Regions from separate parts of the Yersinia mollaretii ATCC 43969 genome, predicted to be linked through region 3. Evidence: predicted binding sites of a transcription regulator. Region 3 holds the regulator's gene; each other region holds the start of a gene.

Region 1 (4,527 bases), 1.5 Mb from region 3:
CTCTTTTGGGCCGACCATTAAACCCAATTCCACCGCGATAAAACCCACAATAAGGCTGGCGACCAAATAGCAGATTGAGACTAAAACCCCTGTCGGGTTTTTCATCATTTCGACGGCTCCAAATACAAAGCTGGAAAATGTCGACAGCCCGCCCATGATCCCCGTCCCCACCATGAGATGCACATATTGGTTAATTTTGTCTTTTTTAAAGAGAGAGGTGGTTAGCCCCAATAAAAATGCGGCAATGATATTGGCAATAAAAATATCCATCGGGAATCCGTCGGCCAGCCGTGGTACTGACAGCATAATGAACTCACGGCACATGGCACCAAATGCACCACCGACAAAGACGAGAATAAGAAGATTTGGCATAACATTCTCCAATTAATAAACCAGTCTTCGATTAATAAGCTAGCCACGCACCAAATGCTGCCGCGATGAGGCCGACCAAGACCGAAATAATCAAATATCCGGCGGCGATAGCTCTGCCACGGGCAGTCGCTAATTTTGCCGCATCCAATTGCATGCTACTGAAAGTGGTATAGCCACCTAAAATACCGGTTAATACCGCCGCATTCATTAAATCGCCATAGCGATCACGCCAGTCAACATTAAAAAGAATACTCAGATAGCCAATAACAAAAGCACCGGAAATATTGATCAGAAATGTACCGAGCGGGAGAGGACCTTTATAGATTTTTCCGACTCTCAACCCTATCCACCATCGCAAAAGTGAACCGATGCCGCCACCCAGTCCTACCCACATGACATCTATTGCAGTCATAACAAAGCCCTCATTGGCAATTCGTTAGAGTCTAATAATTGTAGTACAAATAAGCTGAGGAAGGATTCGAATATGGCGAATAACAGTCACTAAATATGATATTTTATTCGAGTTTATAAGACGTAAAATAGAGCACTCAGGTATTAATGGAATGGTCATTGTTGGGGTACGAGTGACCCGTGGCGAAAATAACGGTAATGATAGAAGAGGCATTATGTTGCAATTATTGGGTAAAGATTCATCGATTAATGTGCGTAAAGTTCTCTGGACTTGTTATGAGTTGGGTTTACCTGTCGATCAGCAAAATTGGGGTAGCGGTTTTCGTTCTACGCAGGAACCTGAATTTTTGGCACTCAATCCCAATGGGCTGGTTCCGGTGTTAATCGATGGCGACACGGTGCTTTGGGAATCCAATACTATCTGCCGCTATTTGGTGACAAAGGAGGGCCGCCAAGATCTATTACCGCAAGATGCGCTCAGCCGCGCAAAAGTTGAGATGTGGATGGATTGGCAGGCGACAGATCTGAACAATGCGTGGCGCTATGTCTTTATGTCGCGGGTACGACAACACCCTGACTATCAGGATGTGGCCTTGTTGGCCTCGGCCTGTGATGAGTGGAACCGATTGATGGGGATTCTTGAAAATCGGTTGGTATCCACAGGGGCTTATGTTGCTGGCGCGCATTTTACATTGTCAGATATTGTCATCGGCTTATCATTAAACCGTTGGTTAATGACGCCTTTCCAGCGGCCCGACTTCCCAGCTTTAACCGATTACTTCTCACGTCTTAAACAACACCCAGGTTTTCTACTGTACGGCGCGAATGGTATGCCCTAAATCGTGCCGACAGGCGTGGCCCGAACTTCTTTCGAGCCACGTTTTTCGCTTTTTTGGGCTAAACTGAGATTGACTGCACCATTCTTATTTTCACTACGTTTTCTCTGTATCAGACAATTTTTGCAACCGATAAGAATCCCTAATTTATCCCGTCATCCGTTTCAATCTGTTTTTATGACTGCATTTGTTCTGCTGCTATCCTAGAATAAAATTAACCATATGAAATACAAATGAATTAAACTTAATTCGCCGAGCAAAAAAATAGCCATTTTGCGATGACCATCACATTGTAATCGCTTAGAAATGTGAAGGGCATCAATATCAAAAGTCAATTAGAGACGATTATAGCTATAGGTGAATTACTGGCTTGGCTATCAACGCCGTATACTGCCGACAACCAGAAACAATGGGCTGGGCAAGGGGCACGATAAAGTACAGATAAAGGGAATTCACCATTGCACTGGCATATAAATAACCTGTTTCTTTTGAACATCAAAAGGTGTTGGGTATGGAAAAGAAAAAAATTTATCTATTTTGCTCTGCCGGTATGTCCACCTCGCTACTGGTTTCCAAAATGAAAGTACAAGCAGAGAAGTATGAGGTGCCAGTCATCATCAATGCTTACCCGGAAGCACTGGCGGCAGAACATGGTGCTCAAGCAGATGTGATCCTGCTAGGGCCGCAAATTGCTTATATGTTGCCCGAAGTGACCAAAATGTTCCCCAATAAGCCAGTTGAAGTGATCGATGCGCTCCTCTACGGCAAGGTTGATGGTTTAGGGGTATTAAAAGCAGCCGTAGCCGCAATAAAAAAAGCAAAACAATAAGGGGTGCACTGTGAGCGCATTTATTAATTCTCTGGAAAAGGCTATTTTGCCTTTTGCGATTAAGATTGGCAGACAGCAACATATTAATGCCATCAAGAACGGATTTATCCGGCTGATGCCATTAACCCTGACCGGGGCGATGTTTGTTCTTATCAATAACGTATTCCTAAGTTTTGGTGAGGGATCCTTCTTCTTCTCGATGGGGGTGCGATTAGATGCTGATACTATTGCCACGCTCAATGGGTTGAAAGCCATCGGTGGCAATGTTTATAACGGTACTCTGGGCATCATGTCGTTAATGACGCCATTCTTTATCAGTATGGCCTTGGCTGAAGAGAAGAGAGTCGATCCTCTGGCCGCTGCATTATTGGCTATCGCGGCTTTTATGACGGTAACCCCGTACAGCGTGGGTGAGGCCTATGCGGTGGGAGCCAATTGGCTGGGCGGCGCGAATATAATTTCCGGTATTATTATCGGTTTAGTGGTTGCCGAAGTCTTTACTTTCATTACTCGGCGCAACTGGATCATCCGCTTACCGGACAGTGTGCCAACATCCGTTTCTCGCTCCTTCTCGGCCTTGATTCCGGGCTTTGTTATTCTTTCCATTATGGGCGTACTGGCCTATACCCTCGGGTTATATGGCACTAACTTCCACCAAATCATTATGGATAGCATCTCAGCACCGCTGTCGAAAATGGGCAGTGTGGTGGGTTGGGTGTATGTCATGTGCTCTTCGCTGTTGTGGTTCTTCGGGATACACGGCGCAATGGCATTATCTGCGCTGGAAAGTGGCATCATGATGCCGTTTGCCTTAGAAAACGTGGCAACTTATACCCAATATGGTTCAGTCGCCGCTGCATTGGCTGCGGGCAAAGAGTTCCATATGTGGGCCAAACCTTTTGTTGATTCTTATATCTTCTTGGGCGGAACCGGGGCAACTCTAGGACTGGTTATTGCTATATTTATCGGCTCTCGCCGTGAGGATTATCGTCAGGTGGCAAAATTGGGTGCACCGGCGAGTATTTTCCAAATTAACGAACCTATTCTGTTTGGCTTGCCGGTCATTATGAACCCGCTGTTCTTTATTCCATTTATTCTGGTACAACCGGTCTTGGCTATCATCACTTCAATTGCTTATTACACTGGCTTTATTCCGCCCATCACCAATATTGCGCCGTGGACCATGCCGGTCGGGTTAGGGGCATTCTTTAATACCAACGGCAGTATTGCCGCGATGTTATTAAGCTTGTTCAACTTAGGTGTTGCCACACTGATGTATCTACCGTTCGTGATTATTGCTAATAAGGCGCAGAGCGAAATTGATCGTCAGGTTGAGAGTGAAGAAGAGATTGCCGATAGTTTGAAGTTTTAATCAATACCCTGTTTTAGCGTAGTGGCCTGGAGGCTGGAATGAAATATCAATTTCCCGATGATTTTTGGTGGGGTAGTGCTACCTCTGCAACCCAATCTGAAGGGGCGTCATTGCAGGATGGCAAGAGCAAGAATATCTTCGACTATTGGTATGAGATTGAACCAGAACGTTTTCATGGTCAGATTGGCCCAGAAAACACCTCCACCTTTTACGATAATTATCAGCAGGATATCTTGCTGCTAAAGCAACTGGGGCATAACACGTTCAGGACATCGATTTCATGGTCGAGACTGATCCCAAGTGGGGACGGTGAGCTTAACCCCAACGCCGTCACCTTTTATAATTCGATGATCGATAACTTATTGGCGAATGGCATCACGCCATTTATCAATCTCTATCATTTTGATATGCCACTGTGTATGCAGGAGAGAGGAGGCTGGGAAAGCCGTGCTGTTGTTGATGCTTATGTCCGTTATGCCAACATCTGCTTTACCCTATTTGGTGACCGGGTAAAACAGTGGTTCACTTTCAATGAGCCGATTGTTCCGGTCGAGGCAGGCTATTTAGGCGACCAACATTACCCTTGTGTGGTCGATTTCAAACGCGCGGTGACCGTGGCCTACCATTGTGTATTGGCACATGCCAAAGTGGTAGAAAATTACCGGGAACTGAAGCAGGGCGGTGAGATTGGGATCATTTTGAATCTT
Region 2 (4,527 bases), 390 kb from region 3:
AGTCGAACAATACCGGCACACCGGCAATTTCCCAGTGGCCTGATGGGGTGTCTTTACCGGAAGATAGCTCGCTGGCATAGCCATAAGCGCCAATGATATCGGCATCTTTATCCAGCCCGACCGGGAATTTACCCGTTGATTCTTCAGCCGCTTTACCCAGCCCTAAACGGCTCAGGTTCGGCAGTGTTAAGGGGCCGCTACGGCCCACGTTAGCTTCACCACGGGCGCAGACCTCAGCAATGTGGCCCAGTGTATCTGCCCCTTCGTCGCCAAATTTTTTGGCATCTGCACTCGCGCCGATACCAAATGAGTCTAATACCATAATAAATGTGCGTTTCATTATTCTCTCCTGCGAAGATTCACCCGCTGGGCGGGCATCATCAAAATGGGGCGGTTATTCAGTGATACGGCGATAGATGACCGGCGTCTCTTCCGGCGATTTATCACCCAATGTAATGGCCGTGCGCACAGCATCTGCCGCCTGCTGCCAATCATCTTCGTTATTGGCATGAATCACGGCTAATGGCAGTTGACCCTCCACACTGGCCCCTAAACGGGCCATATCAGTTAAACCGACACTGTAATCAATCGGATCTGTTGCACGGCGACGCCCCCCACCGAGGGCAACCACCGCCATCCCTAATGCGCGGGTATCCATGGCCGTGATAATACCGGGGCGCTCAGCAAAGACGGGTTTGCTCAGCATGGCAACCGGCAAGTAGCTGTCATAGCGCTCGACGAAATCACTTGGTCCTTTTTGCGCCGCCACCATCCGACCAAAAACCTCTGCCGCTTTGCCGTTATCCAGCACCGCTTGCAGCTTGGCTCTGGCCTCGGCCTCATCTTGCGCCAAGCCACCTGACAGCAGCATTTCAACACATAGCGCCATGGTCACTTCCAGCAGACGGGGATTGCGATACTCACCCGTCAGGAAGCGCACGGCTTCGCGCACTTCCACGCCATTGCCCGCACTGGAAGCCAAGACTTGATTCATATCGGTCAGTAGCGCCGTGGTTTTACAACCTGCGCCATTCGCTACGCCGACAATCGCCTGCGCCAAATCAGCAGATAGTTGGTACGTCGGCATAAAGGCACCAGAGCCGACTTTCACATCCATCACCAGCGCATCCAATCCCTCCGCCAATTTTTTGGCTAAAATGGAGGCGGTAATCAGCGGGATAGAGTCCACGGTGGCGGTGATATCGCGCGTGGCATAAAAGCGCTTATCCGCCGGTGCGAGTGAGCTGGTTTGGCCGATAATCGCCACGCCGACATCCTGAATGATTTTGCGGAACGCATTATCATCGGGGAAAATATCAAAACCGGGAATGGCTTCTAGTTTATCCAGTGTCCCACCGGTATGACCCAAGCCACGGCCTGAGATCATCGGTACATAGCCACCACAAGCGGCGACCATTGGGCCGAGCATCAGGGAGGTCACATCCCCGACGCCGCCTGTGGAGTGTTTATCCACAATCGGGCCATTGAGATTCAGGCTCTTCCAGTTCAGCACCGTGCCAGAATCGCGCATCGCCATGGTGAGGGCCACACGTTCAGGCATACTCATATCATGGAAGTAAATGGTCATCGCCAAAGCCGCAATCTGCCCTTCGGAAACTACGTTGTCGCGAATACCATTGATAAAGAAACGAATCTCTTCTTCGCTGAGTGGCTGGCCGTCGCGTTTTTTACGGATAATTTCTTGTGCGAGAAACAAGGCATCCCCCTGTTTATGGAATGAAAGCTGCACTGCGAGCAAATCAGCCCGCAGTGCATCTGCTAAATTCAGTTATTGGCTCAGCTCAAATCAGTGCGCAGACTTAGTAGCCGCTGCTTTTGCTGTCGCTCTGATGACCCAGTGTGGTTAATAAGCTGGCTAACAGACTGGACGCCCCAAAGCGGAAGTGGCGAGCATCTGCCCAGCCCTCCCCCATCAATTGATCAGCCAGTTGTAGGAATTGCGCGGCATCTTCCGCAGTGCGTACGCCTCCCGCTGGCTTGAAGCCCACGGTTTTGCCCACCCCCAAATCGCGAATGGTGCGCATCATAATGTCCGCACTTTCCAGCGTGGCATTAACCGGCACTTTACCGGTGGAGGTTTTGATAAAATCAGCACCCGCCTTGATAGCAATTTCAGACGCCTGACGAATCAAATGCTCTTGCTTTAACTCACCCGTCTCAATGATGACTTTCAGCAACACATTCGCGGCGGCGCAAGCCTCTTTGCACTGTTTCACCAATTCAAAGCCGACTTTATCGTTACCCGCCATTAAGGCGCGATAAGGGAAAACCACATCCACTTCATCAGCACCGTAGGCGATAGCGGCATGGGTTTCGGCCAGTGCAATGGCAATATCGTCATTGCCGTGGGGGAAGTTAGTCACAGTCGCAATGCGAATTTCAGGTGTCCCTTGCTCACGCAATGTTTTACGCGCAATAGGAATAAAGCGAGGATAAATACAGATTGCCGCCGTATTACCGGCAGGGCTTTTTGCCTGATGACACAACGCGATCACTTTATCATCGGTGTCGTCGTCATTCAGGGTGGTTAAATCCATCAAACTCAGCGCGCGTTTGGCATAATCGTGCAGATTCGCGCAGGCGGTTAATTCGGTCATAAAACTCTCCAACACTATTTCAGCCCCGGCACCTTGCCAAAACTGAGCATTTATTTATGAGCGAGCCAAGAGAGAGTATCGATATCTTTGGCTTTGAACTCAAGACGTTGGCGAGCGGACTTGGTTCCTTGAAGATAGCCCCGCGGGTCAGTCCCGTGGTTGCAATTGAGATCCTTCTCACCGCAATACTTTTCTGACAGGAAGCTCTCGCGATATTCGCGACTTCACTCAAAAAAGTTAATCATGTTATTTGAACACGTTCTCGACACCTGAGATGTGTTCAATTTCACACTAATCAATAGTAATTTGTAACGCCAAAATATTATATGTGATTGACGTCACAAAATACCCTGATTTATGGCTTACGGCACTATTATACCCACTCACATCAAGAATAGCTTATAACTGGTCTATTAGGCGTCAGCCGCAGTCAGTTTGAGTGCGGACAGCGCGCAAGAACCGGAGCATACACGCAGTATGTGACGGCAATGAGCACTGCCCAAGCTCAAAATGGCCAGTCAAGCTAGCCTAATCATAAAGCCAGGAAGAAACCGGCGATCGTCGCACTCATCAAATTAGATAAAGTCCCTGCGGCCACCGCCTTTAGGCCAAATCGCGCGATGTCATGGCGGCGATTTGGTGCCATGCTGCCCAACCCGCCCAGCAAGATGGCGACTGATGACAAGTTGGCAAACCCACAGAGCGCGAAGGAAATAATGGCTTTCGTGTGATCCGACAACACCTGCAAGCCCGCCGCTTTCACTAACTCTTCTGCCTGTAGATATTGGCCGAAATTCATAAATGCCACGAATTCGTTGACGATGATTTTTTGGCCGATAAAGGAGCCAGCCACCATCGCTTCACTCCACGGAATACCGATCAGGTAAGCAATTGGCGAGAAGACCCAGCCCAGAATCAGCTCTAGCGAAAGTTGCGGATAATCGAACCAGCCACCAATTCCGCCCAAAATACCATTCAGCAATGCAATCAATGCAATGAAGGCCAGCAACATTGCGCCGACATTCAGCGCCAGTTGCATACCCGAAGCCGCACCAGAAGCCGCCGCATCAATCACGTTAGCCGGGCGCTCATCTTCCGCAATTAGCGTTGTGGCATCTACCGTATCGTGGGTTTTTTCAGTTTCTGGCACCATCAATTTAGCAAAGAGTAACCCGCCCGGAGCCGCCATAAAGGAGGCGGCGATCAGGTATTCCAACGGCACCCCCATCTGCGCGTAACCGGCCAAGACGGAGCCCGCGACAGAGGCTAAACCGCCACACATCACAGCAAACAACTCCGATTGGGTCATGGTGGCAATATAAGGGCGCACCACCAGTGGGGCTTCAGTTTGCCCGACAAAAATGTTGGCGGTCGCGGAGAGGGATTCAGTGCGAGAGGTGCCCAGCAGCTTTTGTAAGCCGCCGCCTAATACCTTAATCACGATTTGCATGATGCCGAGATAATACAAAACCGCAATTAATGAGGAGAAGAAAACAATGACCGGTAATACGCGTAGGGCGAAGACAAAACCGCCCCCACCAAAGACTTCAAACATTTTGTCGGACACTAAACCGCCAAACATAAATGAGATACCGTCATTGCCGTAAGCGATAACATTCGCAACGCCAGCAGACATACCACCCAAGATACTGCGGCCAATTGGCACATATAATACCAGCGCCCCGATACCCACCTGAAGAATAAAAGCCCCTACTACAGTGCGGATATTAATCGCCCTAAAATTACTTGAAAGAAGTACGGCTATTAATATCAGTACTGCCATCCCGACCAAGCTCATAAGCATGTAAGATCATCCTGTTAATGATTTGTATAGAAATAATATGGGCGGGATTATACCGACATGAGCAGGCTATCAAACAATCTCTGTCACAAATAAACACAACTCAGA
Region 3 (4,527 bases):
GCTGAACCAGATAGGAGGCCAGAGTGATGAGCAACATAATGCCCAGCGTGGCCCCTTCTGGCATCTGCAAATGCAGCAAACCCGCCGCCAACACTAGCCCGAACAGTGTCCCAAGGGCGCGGTGATGGATGCGCACCTTGGTGGCGTTATAGCCGTTTTGCGTCACCAGCATCACGGTGAGCAAGATCCAATAAGGTTTTGGCAGTTGCATCAAAGCCCCAATATAGCTGCCAGCGGCCAGCGTCACCCCCAGTCGTGCCGCATCGCGCAGTGCTCCAGAGTTAAACGACAGATAGCTGACAAAGGCGGGCCAAAGCGGCTGCTGTTGCTGACTAGACATCAACTCGCGGTCATACAGCGGGCGTCGGTTGCTCAGCAACTGGGCAATATGGCTGACATGGTAGTAGCTAAACTGCGCGACAGGATTATCGGGGTGCTGCTGGGCGATCTCTTCCAGCTCAATCAGTGCATCACCTGCGGTAAAATTGGTCTTAGCATGGTGGTGGTAGAGAATATCATCGGCAATAACGCGTATCTGAGCCGAGATAACCTGAGTATTGCGGCGAATGACCTCCTCGAATTGGCCCTGCTCCATCAACTCTTGCACTTTCTCCGGCTGATTCAGCGCCGCAGTAATGTGCTCTTGCAGGTCGAGCGCCATCTGAAACAGCCCCAGTAGCCGCTTTTGCTCTTTTTTAGTGGCATTATTGATTAAGTTAAATTGTTGATAAAGCTGATTAATCTTATCCATTATCCCCTGTTGACGATCGAGCAGTGGGGGGAGACTCTTTTCGGGCGGCAGATGCTGGGAGAATAGGGTGTATTTGGTGTCGTAATAATCCGCCAGCAAATGATAGAGCTGACTTAAGGGCTCGCGGATCGGCTGGTCTTTGCATAACCGGAACCATAGCCAGTTAAATACGCCATACCAGAGTGTCCCCACGGCGCACAACAGGGGGGCTTGCCAGATAGGTGCACGGCCAACCATGCTGAGGCTGAATATTGCGGCGATTAACGCGGCAGGCAATAAGCGGCCATGGAGGGGGCTGATCGCGCCATTGACACCCAGTACCAGTGCCAATCCGAGCATGATCCACGGCAGGGGAATGTGCCACAGCAACAGCTGTTGGGTCAGGAAACTGCTCAGTGTAAAGAGCGCACCACCGATAATCAGCCGTCGGAAGAAGTGTTGGTGTGGGGTATCCAGCGAGGCAATATTGCAACACGCGGGTATCAGGGAGAACATCAGCCCAAGTCGCAGCTCGCCTATGACAAATCCCAAGGCGGCTGGAAGGCAGAGAACCAATGTTTGGCGTAATGCGTAGTTTACTTCAGGATGATAAATAACCCGTTGCCACTTCATGTAGGCCCCAGAAATTTATTGATCACAAAAGATTGAGAAAACCGATGCCGAGGGTATCGGCACCGGTTTATAGGGAATTAACGGGTGCCGTAAACGACAATCGTTTTACCGTGTGCGGAGATCAGATTTTGATCTTCCAGCATTTTGAGTATCCGCCCCACAGTTTCGCGGGAGCAACCCACTATTTGACCAATTTCCTGGCGTGTAATTTTAATCTGCATCCCATCTGGGTGGGTCATGGCATCAGGCTGTTTTGCCAGATTAAGCAGCGTTTGTGCAATGTGCCCAGTGACATCAAGGAAAGCGAGGTTACCCACTTTCTCGGATGTAATCTGAAGGCGGTTCGCCATTTGTGAAGACAGGCGCATCAAGATATCTGGATTTACCTGAATCAACTGACGGAATTTTTTGTAAGAAATTTCAGCCACTTCACAGGCGGTTTTTGCTCTAACCCAGGCACTACGTTCTTGGCCTTCTTCAAATAATCCAAGCTCGCCGATGAAATCCCCTTGGTTTAAATAGGAGAGAATCATCTCTTTACCTTCTTCATCTTTGATCAGCACCGCAACGGAGCCTTTCACGATGTAGTAAAGCGTTTCGGCCTTTTCACCTTGGTGAATTAGCGTACTTTTCGATGGATATTTGTGGATATGGCAATGAGACAGGAACCATTCGAGAGTCGGGTCTGTTTGTGGCTTGCCGAGAACCATTCGCTGTTATCCTCTGTTGTTATCGCTGCCTAACTTAACAGGGCTCAGAGTTCCCTGTACGGCGTGCTTATAAAATACACTTTCTTTATACCCGACATTTTTTGGAATCTATTGGGTATAGCATATTAATTTGCTCAACTGCCGAAAGGTATAGCCAATATACGTACCGGATAGAAACCCTTCACTGAGTATTGATCACTACCCTATTTAATTCTAGAAACAACACTTTCGGTTCTGTTTGTAGCACAGGATGAGGTCAGTGTCTTGTGTTGTATCGCTTCAGCATGATGAACATCGGGTTACATTGCCAGTTTCTAAATGAAAGGGTAGTCTGGATCAGGAAATTTAACTGGGAGTGAGTGTTATGCAGGCACGTGTAAAGTGGGTTGAGGGGCTGACATTTTTGGGTGAATCGGCGTCAGGACATCAAGTTTTGATGGATGGAAATGCTGGCGACAAAGCACCTAGCCCAATGGAGATGTTGTTAATGTCAGCGGGTGGCTGTAGCGCGATTGATGTGGTGTCGATTCTGCAAAAAGGGCGTAACGACGTGCGCGATTGCGAGGTCACCTTAACCTCTCAGCGCCGGGAAGAAGCACCGCGCCTGTTTACGCAAATCAATTTGCATTTTATCGTCAGCGGCAAGGGCCTCACCGACAAGATTGTTGAGCGTGCCGTTGAGTTATCCGCAGAGAAGTATTGCTCAGTTTCCCTGATGTTAGGGAAAGCCGCGACCATCACTCATAGTTTTGAAATCCGCGAAATCGCCTAAACCCTTCGTGCTTGAAGCTGCAGGGTTGTTAGCTAGGTTCGCTCACCCGAATCACTAACTTGTCGTCAGTGATTCGGGGGCGTGACCGCTGCCATGCCAAGAAAGAAGGAGATTATCCGATCTTCTTCCCTTCCAATAACTGCTGCACTAGCGGTGCCATAATCAGCTCCATCGCCAGTCCCATCTTCCCACCCGGCACCACCAATGTGTTGATATTGGAGATAAATGACCCTTGCAGCATGGCCAGCAAGTAGGGGAAGTCGATCTGATCCAAACCCCGGAAATGAATGACAACAAAACTTTCATCCAGCGAGGGAATGGCTTTCGCCGCAAAGGGGTTGGAAGTATCGACGGTCGGCACACGCTGGAAGTTAATATGGGTGCGAGAAAACTGTGGCGTAATGTAGTTAATATAATCGTCCATAGATCGCACCACGGAGTCCATCACTGCTTCACGGGAGTGGCCGCGCTCGCCGGTATCGCGCACCAGTTTTTGAATCCACTCCAGATTGACAATAGGCACTACGCCGACCAATAAATCGACATGCTTTGCCACATCATGATGCTCGGTCACGACACCGCCGTGCAGCCCCTCATAAAACAGCACATCGGTAGGCTCTGGCAGTGACTCCCACGGGGTGAATGTCCCCGGAATCTGGTTATAAGGCACCGCCTCATCATAAGTGTGTAAGTACTTACGTGAGCGCCCCGTGCCATGCTTGCCATACTCCGACGCACTCTGCTCCAACTGACCAAAGTCATTGGCTTCTGGGCCAAAATAGCTGATATGTCTACCTTGATCCCGCGCCTTACGGATGGCGGCATCCATTTCGGGGCGGGTATAGCGATGGAAGCTATCACCTTCAATTTCTGCTGCGCGAATATTCAACTGCTGAAATATTTTGCGGAATGCCAGACTGGTGGTCGTCGTCCCTGCGCCACTTGAGCCGGTAACGGCTATAACCGGATGTTTAGTTGACATATTAGCTGTAACTCCATGGAGTGGGTCTCTCAGTGGCCGGGGCGGCATTGGCCTGTTTTCGTTAATCGATACGGATTATTTTTAAGGCAAAGTGTTCAGCTTGTCACCTTGATTTTCATCAAATGTTCTTGCGACAAGAGGAGAATTAAGGCTGCTCTTCTGCATCGGCGCGGAATGAACCCCGAGGCATAATATTGATAGTTTCATGTAACTCCGACCAGACTAAAACGGCATCACCGCTCACCAACTGGCGGCGGACATCCTCGACTTTTTGTGCCAGCGAGCGCTCATGTTCGCCATAATCCGTGCCCTCGCGCAGCACGAAGGCTTCCAGCAGATTATCCAGCGTTTCACTGTCGACGTGTTGCCAAGGAATGATCATTACTGTTGCTCCAGATAGGGGGAAAGCCAGGCGGGAATACGTTGTTCCAGCCACATTTGTGGGTGTTTCAGTGAACCGCCGACAAAACCGACGTGGCCGCCATGCTCGGTTAACTGATAATCAATATTGCTCGGCAATGTATTGAGGTTGGGAATGACTTCAGCCGTCATAAAGGGGTCATCTTTGGCATGAATGATCAGCAGTGGAATCTTAATCTGCGGTAATAACGGCAGGGCGCTACATCGGCGATAATAGTCCAGCGCACCATTAAAGCCATGTATTTTAGCGGTTATGGCTTCATCGAAATCTCTGACTCGG
Region 4 (4,527 bases), 160 kb from region 3:
CTCTCTCCCGGTCAGCGCCCGACCAAACGGGGGCTGATCTTTGCCGCCACACCCGCCAGTGATTTCGTCTGCGGCACCCAACAATTGGCCTCTGGCATTACCGTGCAGGTGTTCACCACCGGGCGCGGCACCCCTTATGGGTTAGCAGCAGTACCGGTGATCAAAATGGCGACGCGCACTGATCTGGCTAATCGCTGGCATGATTTGATGGATATTGATGCCGGAACCATTGCCACTGGTGATGCAACCATCGAAGAGGTCGGCCAGCAATTGTTTGAATTGATTCTGGATATTGCCAGTGACCGCAAACGCACTTGGTCAGATCAATGGGGGCTGCGCAATGCCTTGGCGGTGTTTAACCCAGCACCTGTGACCTAACACTTTCTGCATCCTTCTCTGGCCGGGTCACTGACTCGGCCTTTTTTGTTCACCCCGCTATTCCTGCTCCCCCAACTGCAAGGCCACATACAGCAACAGGCGGTCATCGAAGTTCGCCAAATCCAACCCCGTCAGCTCAGAAATTCGATTCAGCCGATATTCCAAGGTGTTACGGTGAATAAATAGCGCTTTTGCCGTCGCCGTTGGCTGTACATTGTTACGAAACCAGCAGGCTAACGTCCGGCGCAGCAGGCCATTGCTGTCCATTGCCCGCAATTTGGCTAACGGCAGCGCCAGCTCATTGGCTTGCCAGCCACCCCGCAGACTGTCCAGCAGGACCGGCAGCACCAAATCCTGATAGTAGTAGCTGCGTTGCTCCGGCAACCGCTGTTTGCCCACCGCCATGGTGGTGCGGGCAGTGCGGTATGAGCGGGCAATGCTGCCGGGGCCGGTAAAGAAGTTCCCCAATGAGAGCCGCACCCGCAGGCGGCCTCGCTCCGTCATGCGGGAGAGTAACAACTCCATCCGCCGCCGATGGTCAATGGCATCCCAGCGGCCATGACTGTTCAGCGCCGGTTTCAGCACCACCATTTCAGTCAGGGAGACAATCGCAATCAGGTTGTTACGCTCCGGTGTCGTCAGCAGGGTTTGCAGCTCCTGTAACTCTGACATGGCGCTGTCAACACTCAACTGGCCGCTGTCCACATCCACCACCGCCACCACACGCGGCTCATTGATATCCACCCCAAGCCGCTGCGCCCATTCAATCAGCGCGGGTGATATCTCTTCAGTACGAATTAGGTTGAGTACCAGCTCTTCACGTAAACGGCTGTCTTGCGCCAGCAGATGCACTAATCGCGCCTGCTCCATCATCATCTCTGCGGCCATGCAGACCAGTTCGCCATATTGCCGTAGTTGGCCCGGATTGCCGGTCAAACCAATCACCCCGACGATCTCCCCCTCAAGGCGCAGCGGCAGGTTGATCCCCGGCCTCACGCCGTGCAACTGGCGAGCTACCGCTTCATCAATATCGACGATCCGTCCATGAGAGAGCGACAATAGCGCCCCTTCATGTAACTCGCCGAGGCGTTCTTCATCGCCGCTGCCAATGATCCGCCCCTTACCATCCATCACATTAATATTGGTATCAATGATCTTCATGGTGCGGGTGACGATCTCTTGGGCTAGCCGGGGGTCAAGATTATATACACTCATGGAAGGCCTCAATCTGGGCTGATGCACCAGCATAGGCGGTCTGATGGGGGATTACATTGGACAAATGCCCAACTTACATGACGAAGAGAAAGAGTTGCGGTGAGGGTCACAAAAATGGCGAATGCAGGCGGGGTGTTGCGAGAAATGTGGGCTGCCAGTCAGGAGATCAGGGCCAATTCATCGTTAGCCCTGACCTCCCAAAAATTAGGCTTTGCCCGCCGCTATACCTATCGCCAGTGTCGCGGCGATGTTCCGTGCGGTTCTGAACACATTATCGGCGGCATTATCTAGCGCCTGCTCTAAGGTGCAAATACTGTAAATCACACTAAATACCGCATCCAGACCATGCTCATAGACCACATCCACATCGTCTGTCAGGCTCCCGGCAATCCCAATCACTGGCTTGTTATAACGTTTAGCCACTCTGGCGACCCCAATAGGGACCTTGCCGTGAATGGTTTGGCTGTCGATGCGCCCTTCGCCAGTAATCACAAAAGTGGCGTCCCGCACCAGTGCGTCCAGACCGAGTGCATCCGTCACAATATCAATGCCGGGGCTTAAGGTCGCCCCACAAAATGCGAGCAGTCCCGCACCTAACCCTCCTGCCGCCCCCGCCCCTTCGACCTGATCAACGTCAATATCCAGATAGCGTTTAATCACGCCAGCATAGTGCGATAGCCCCTCATCCAGTTGAGCGATCATGTCAGGTGTCGCGCCTTTTTGCGGCCCGAAAACTGCCGAGGCCCCTTCACGGCCGGTCAGTGGATTGGTGACATCACAGGCGACATCAATTTGGCACTGCTGAATTCGGGAGTCGAGAGCGGTGATATCAATCACATCCAGATCAGCCAGTTTCTCGCCCCCCAACCCCAGCGGCTGGCCCTGCTTATTCAGCAACTTAACCCCCAACGCCTGTACCATACCCGCACCGCCATCATTGGTTGCACTGCCACCGATACCGATAATGATATGTTTCACCCCCTGATTCAGCGCATGCAAAATCAGTTCACCCGTGCCATAGGAGGTGGTTTTCAGTGGATTGCGCTGCGCCAGCGGCACAAGCTCTAGCCCGCTGGCGGCCGCCATTTCAATAAAGGCGCACTTCTCATCACCAGAGATCCCGTAAAAAGCATCGACGTTATCCCCTAACGGGCCGGTCACATCGACCTTGATAATCCGACCTGCGGTTGCTGCGACCATGGCTTCTACTGTGCCTTCGCCACCATCAGCAACCGGCAACTTGATATAGTGCGCATCAGGAAACTGAGTGCGAAAACCCGCTTCAATCTGCACCGCAACCTCTAGCGCGGATAAACTTTCTTTATAAGAGTCCGGGGCGATGACTATTTTCATAAATGATTCAATCTCATGAGCTATCCGACGTCACGCAGGCTCCGACTTTATCAACCAGCCGCTCAGGATATCGGGATGCTTATCAGTATAGCTTTGCTACTCAATGGTCAGCACCCGAGAGTGCCGACGCCACTGATTAACGTGTCACTTCAACAATTAACGTGCCACTTCAACTTTGGCCAATTTCTCGTAATAGCAGGCCAACGCGCTGTGGTCGGCATCACCCAATCCATCCGCTTTCAGCGCCTGCATCATCTCCATGACGGCCGCAGTCAGTGGCAATTGCGCCCCCACACCGTGGGAGGTGTCGAGAGCATTAGCCAAATCTTTAATATGTAAATCAATGCGGAAGCCCGGTTTGAAGTTACGATCCATCACCATGGGCGCTTTGGCTTCCAGTACAGTACTGCCCGCCAGCCCACCACGAATGGCTTGGAACACCAGATCAGGATTCACGCCCGCTTTGGTCGCCAAGACCAGCGCTTCAGACATCGCCGCAATATTCAGCGCCACCACCACCTGATTAGCCAGTTTGGTCACATTACCAGCACCGATATCTCCGGTATGCACCACGGAACCCCCCATGGCTTTCATAATGTCGAAGCACTTATCGAACACCGCTTTATCACCACCGACCATCACGGACAAGGTGCCATCAATGGCTTTTGGCTCGCCACCACTGACCGGCGCATCTAACATGGCGACCTGTTTTACCGCCAGTGCTTCACTGATTTCACGGCTGACTAAAGGGGCAATCGAGCTCATATCAATCAGCACAGCCCCCGGTTTTGCCCCTTCAATCACGCCGTTCTCACCTAACACCACCTCTTTCACATGGGGTGAGTTAGGCAACATAGTGATAATAATGTCGCACTCTGCTGCCAGCGCTTTTGGGGTGGCAGCCGCTGTCGCGCCAGCACTGAGCAGCTCATCCAGTGCCGCAGCATTCCGATCAAGGACCATTAATGAGTAACCTGCTTTCAGCAGATTTTTACTCATTGGCTTTCCCATAATCCCTAAACCAATAAAGCCGATTTTCATTTGTCACTCCTCAATTAAGTCGCAAGGCCGTCAATACGGCAGCGCTGAATGCTTGAAACAGACTCACTGCTATTTCTTAATCACTACTATTTCTTAAATTTGTCGCACAGCGCCTGAGTTGCACTGCGGAATACCCCCAAATCACTGCCGACGGCCACAAAGGTGGCACCCCACTCCAGATAGCGGCGGGCATCAGCATCAACGGGGGCCAGAATGCCACTCGGCTTACCCTGCGCTTTGGCGCGGTCAAAAATATGGCGAATCACTTTTTGTACTTCGGGATGGTTTGGCTGCCCCAAATAACCCAGCGCAGCGGAGAGATCCCCCGGCCCGACAAATATGCCATCCACCCCCTCGACGGCGGCGATAGCATCCAGATTATCGACCCCTTGCTGACTTTCGATTTGCACCAGCACAGTAATGTTGTCGTTGATGGTGGCGAAGTAGTCCGGCACAGTGCCGTAATGGTTGCCACGATGGGAAACGGAAACCCCGCGAATCCCTGCGGGCGGATAGCGGGTTGAGGCCACTGCTCGGATA

What was found. The regulator CRP, encoded in region 3, controls carbon source genes, mostly activating them, when cyclic AMP is high. The targets are predictions, from matches to a motif close to ATGTGANNNNNNTCACAT.
Positions count from the first base shown of each region.
Region 1: the regulator CRP is predicted to act here: its motif matches at 1,893-1,910, upstream of HRD69_RS20430 (PTS sugar transporter subunit IIB).
Region 2: the regulator CRP is predicted to act here: its motif matches at 2,893-2,910, upstream of deoC (deoxyribose-phosphate aldolase).
Region 4: the regulator CRP is predicted to act here: its motif matches at 1,688-1,705, upstream of HRD69_RS07570 (CdaR family transcriptional regulator).

Region 1 covers NZ_CP054043.1:4,592,850-4,597,376, reverse strand. The annotation lists gene crcB (fluoride efflux transporter CrcB) at 1-372, opposite strand, end outside; gene crcB (fluoride efflux transporter CrcB) at 404-784, opposite strand; gene HRD69_RS20435 (glutathione S-transferase family protein) at 999-1,622, shown strand; gene HRD69_RS20430 (PTS sugar transporter subunit IIB) at 2,131-2,448, shown strand; gene chbC (PTS N,N'-diacetylchitobiose transporter subunit IIC) at 2,459-3,820, shown strand; gene HRD69_RS20420 (glycoside hydrolase family 1 protein) at 3,859-4,527, shown strand, end outside.
Region 2 covers NZ_CP054043.1:1,928,404-1,932,930, reverse strand. The annotation lists gene deoB (phosphopentomutase) at 1-340, opposite strand, end outside; gene deoA (thymidine phosphorylase) at 395-1,717, opposite strand; gene deoC (deoxyribose-phosphate aldolase) at 1,821-2,618, opposite strand; gene HRD69_RS08615 (NupC/NupG family nucleoside CNT transporter) at 3,151-4,422, opposite strand.
Region 3 covers NZ_CP054043.1:1,537,094-1,541,620, forward strand. The annotation lists gene HRD69_RS06700 (YccS/YhfK family putative transporter) at 1-1,363, opposite strand, end outside; gene crp (cAMP-activated global transcriptional regulator CRP) at 1,441-2,073, opposite strand; gene HRD69_RS06710 (OsmC family protein) at 2,438-2,845, shown strand; gene HRD69_RS06715 (phosphoribulokinase) at 2,958-3,827, opposite strand; gene HRD69_RS06720 (YheU family protein) at 3,973-4,209, opposite strand; gene HRD69_RS06725 (hydrolase) at 4,209-4,527, opposite strand, start outside.
Region 4 covers NZ_CP054043.1:1,699,884-1,704,410, reverse strand. The annotation lists gene garD (galactarate dehydratase) at 1-378, shown strand, start outside; gene HRD69_RS07570 (CdaR family transcriptional regulator) at 436-1,593, opposite strand; gene HRD69_RS07565 (glycerate kinase) at 1,798-2,946, opposite strand; gene garR (2-hydroxy-3-oxopropionate reductase) at 3,103-3,987, opposite strand; gene garL (2-dehydro-3-deoxyglucarate aldolase) at 4,074-4,527, opposite strand, start outside.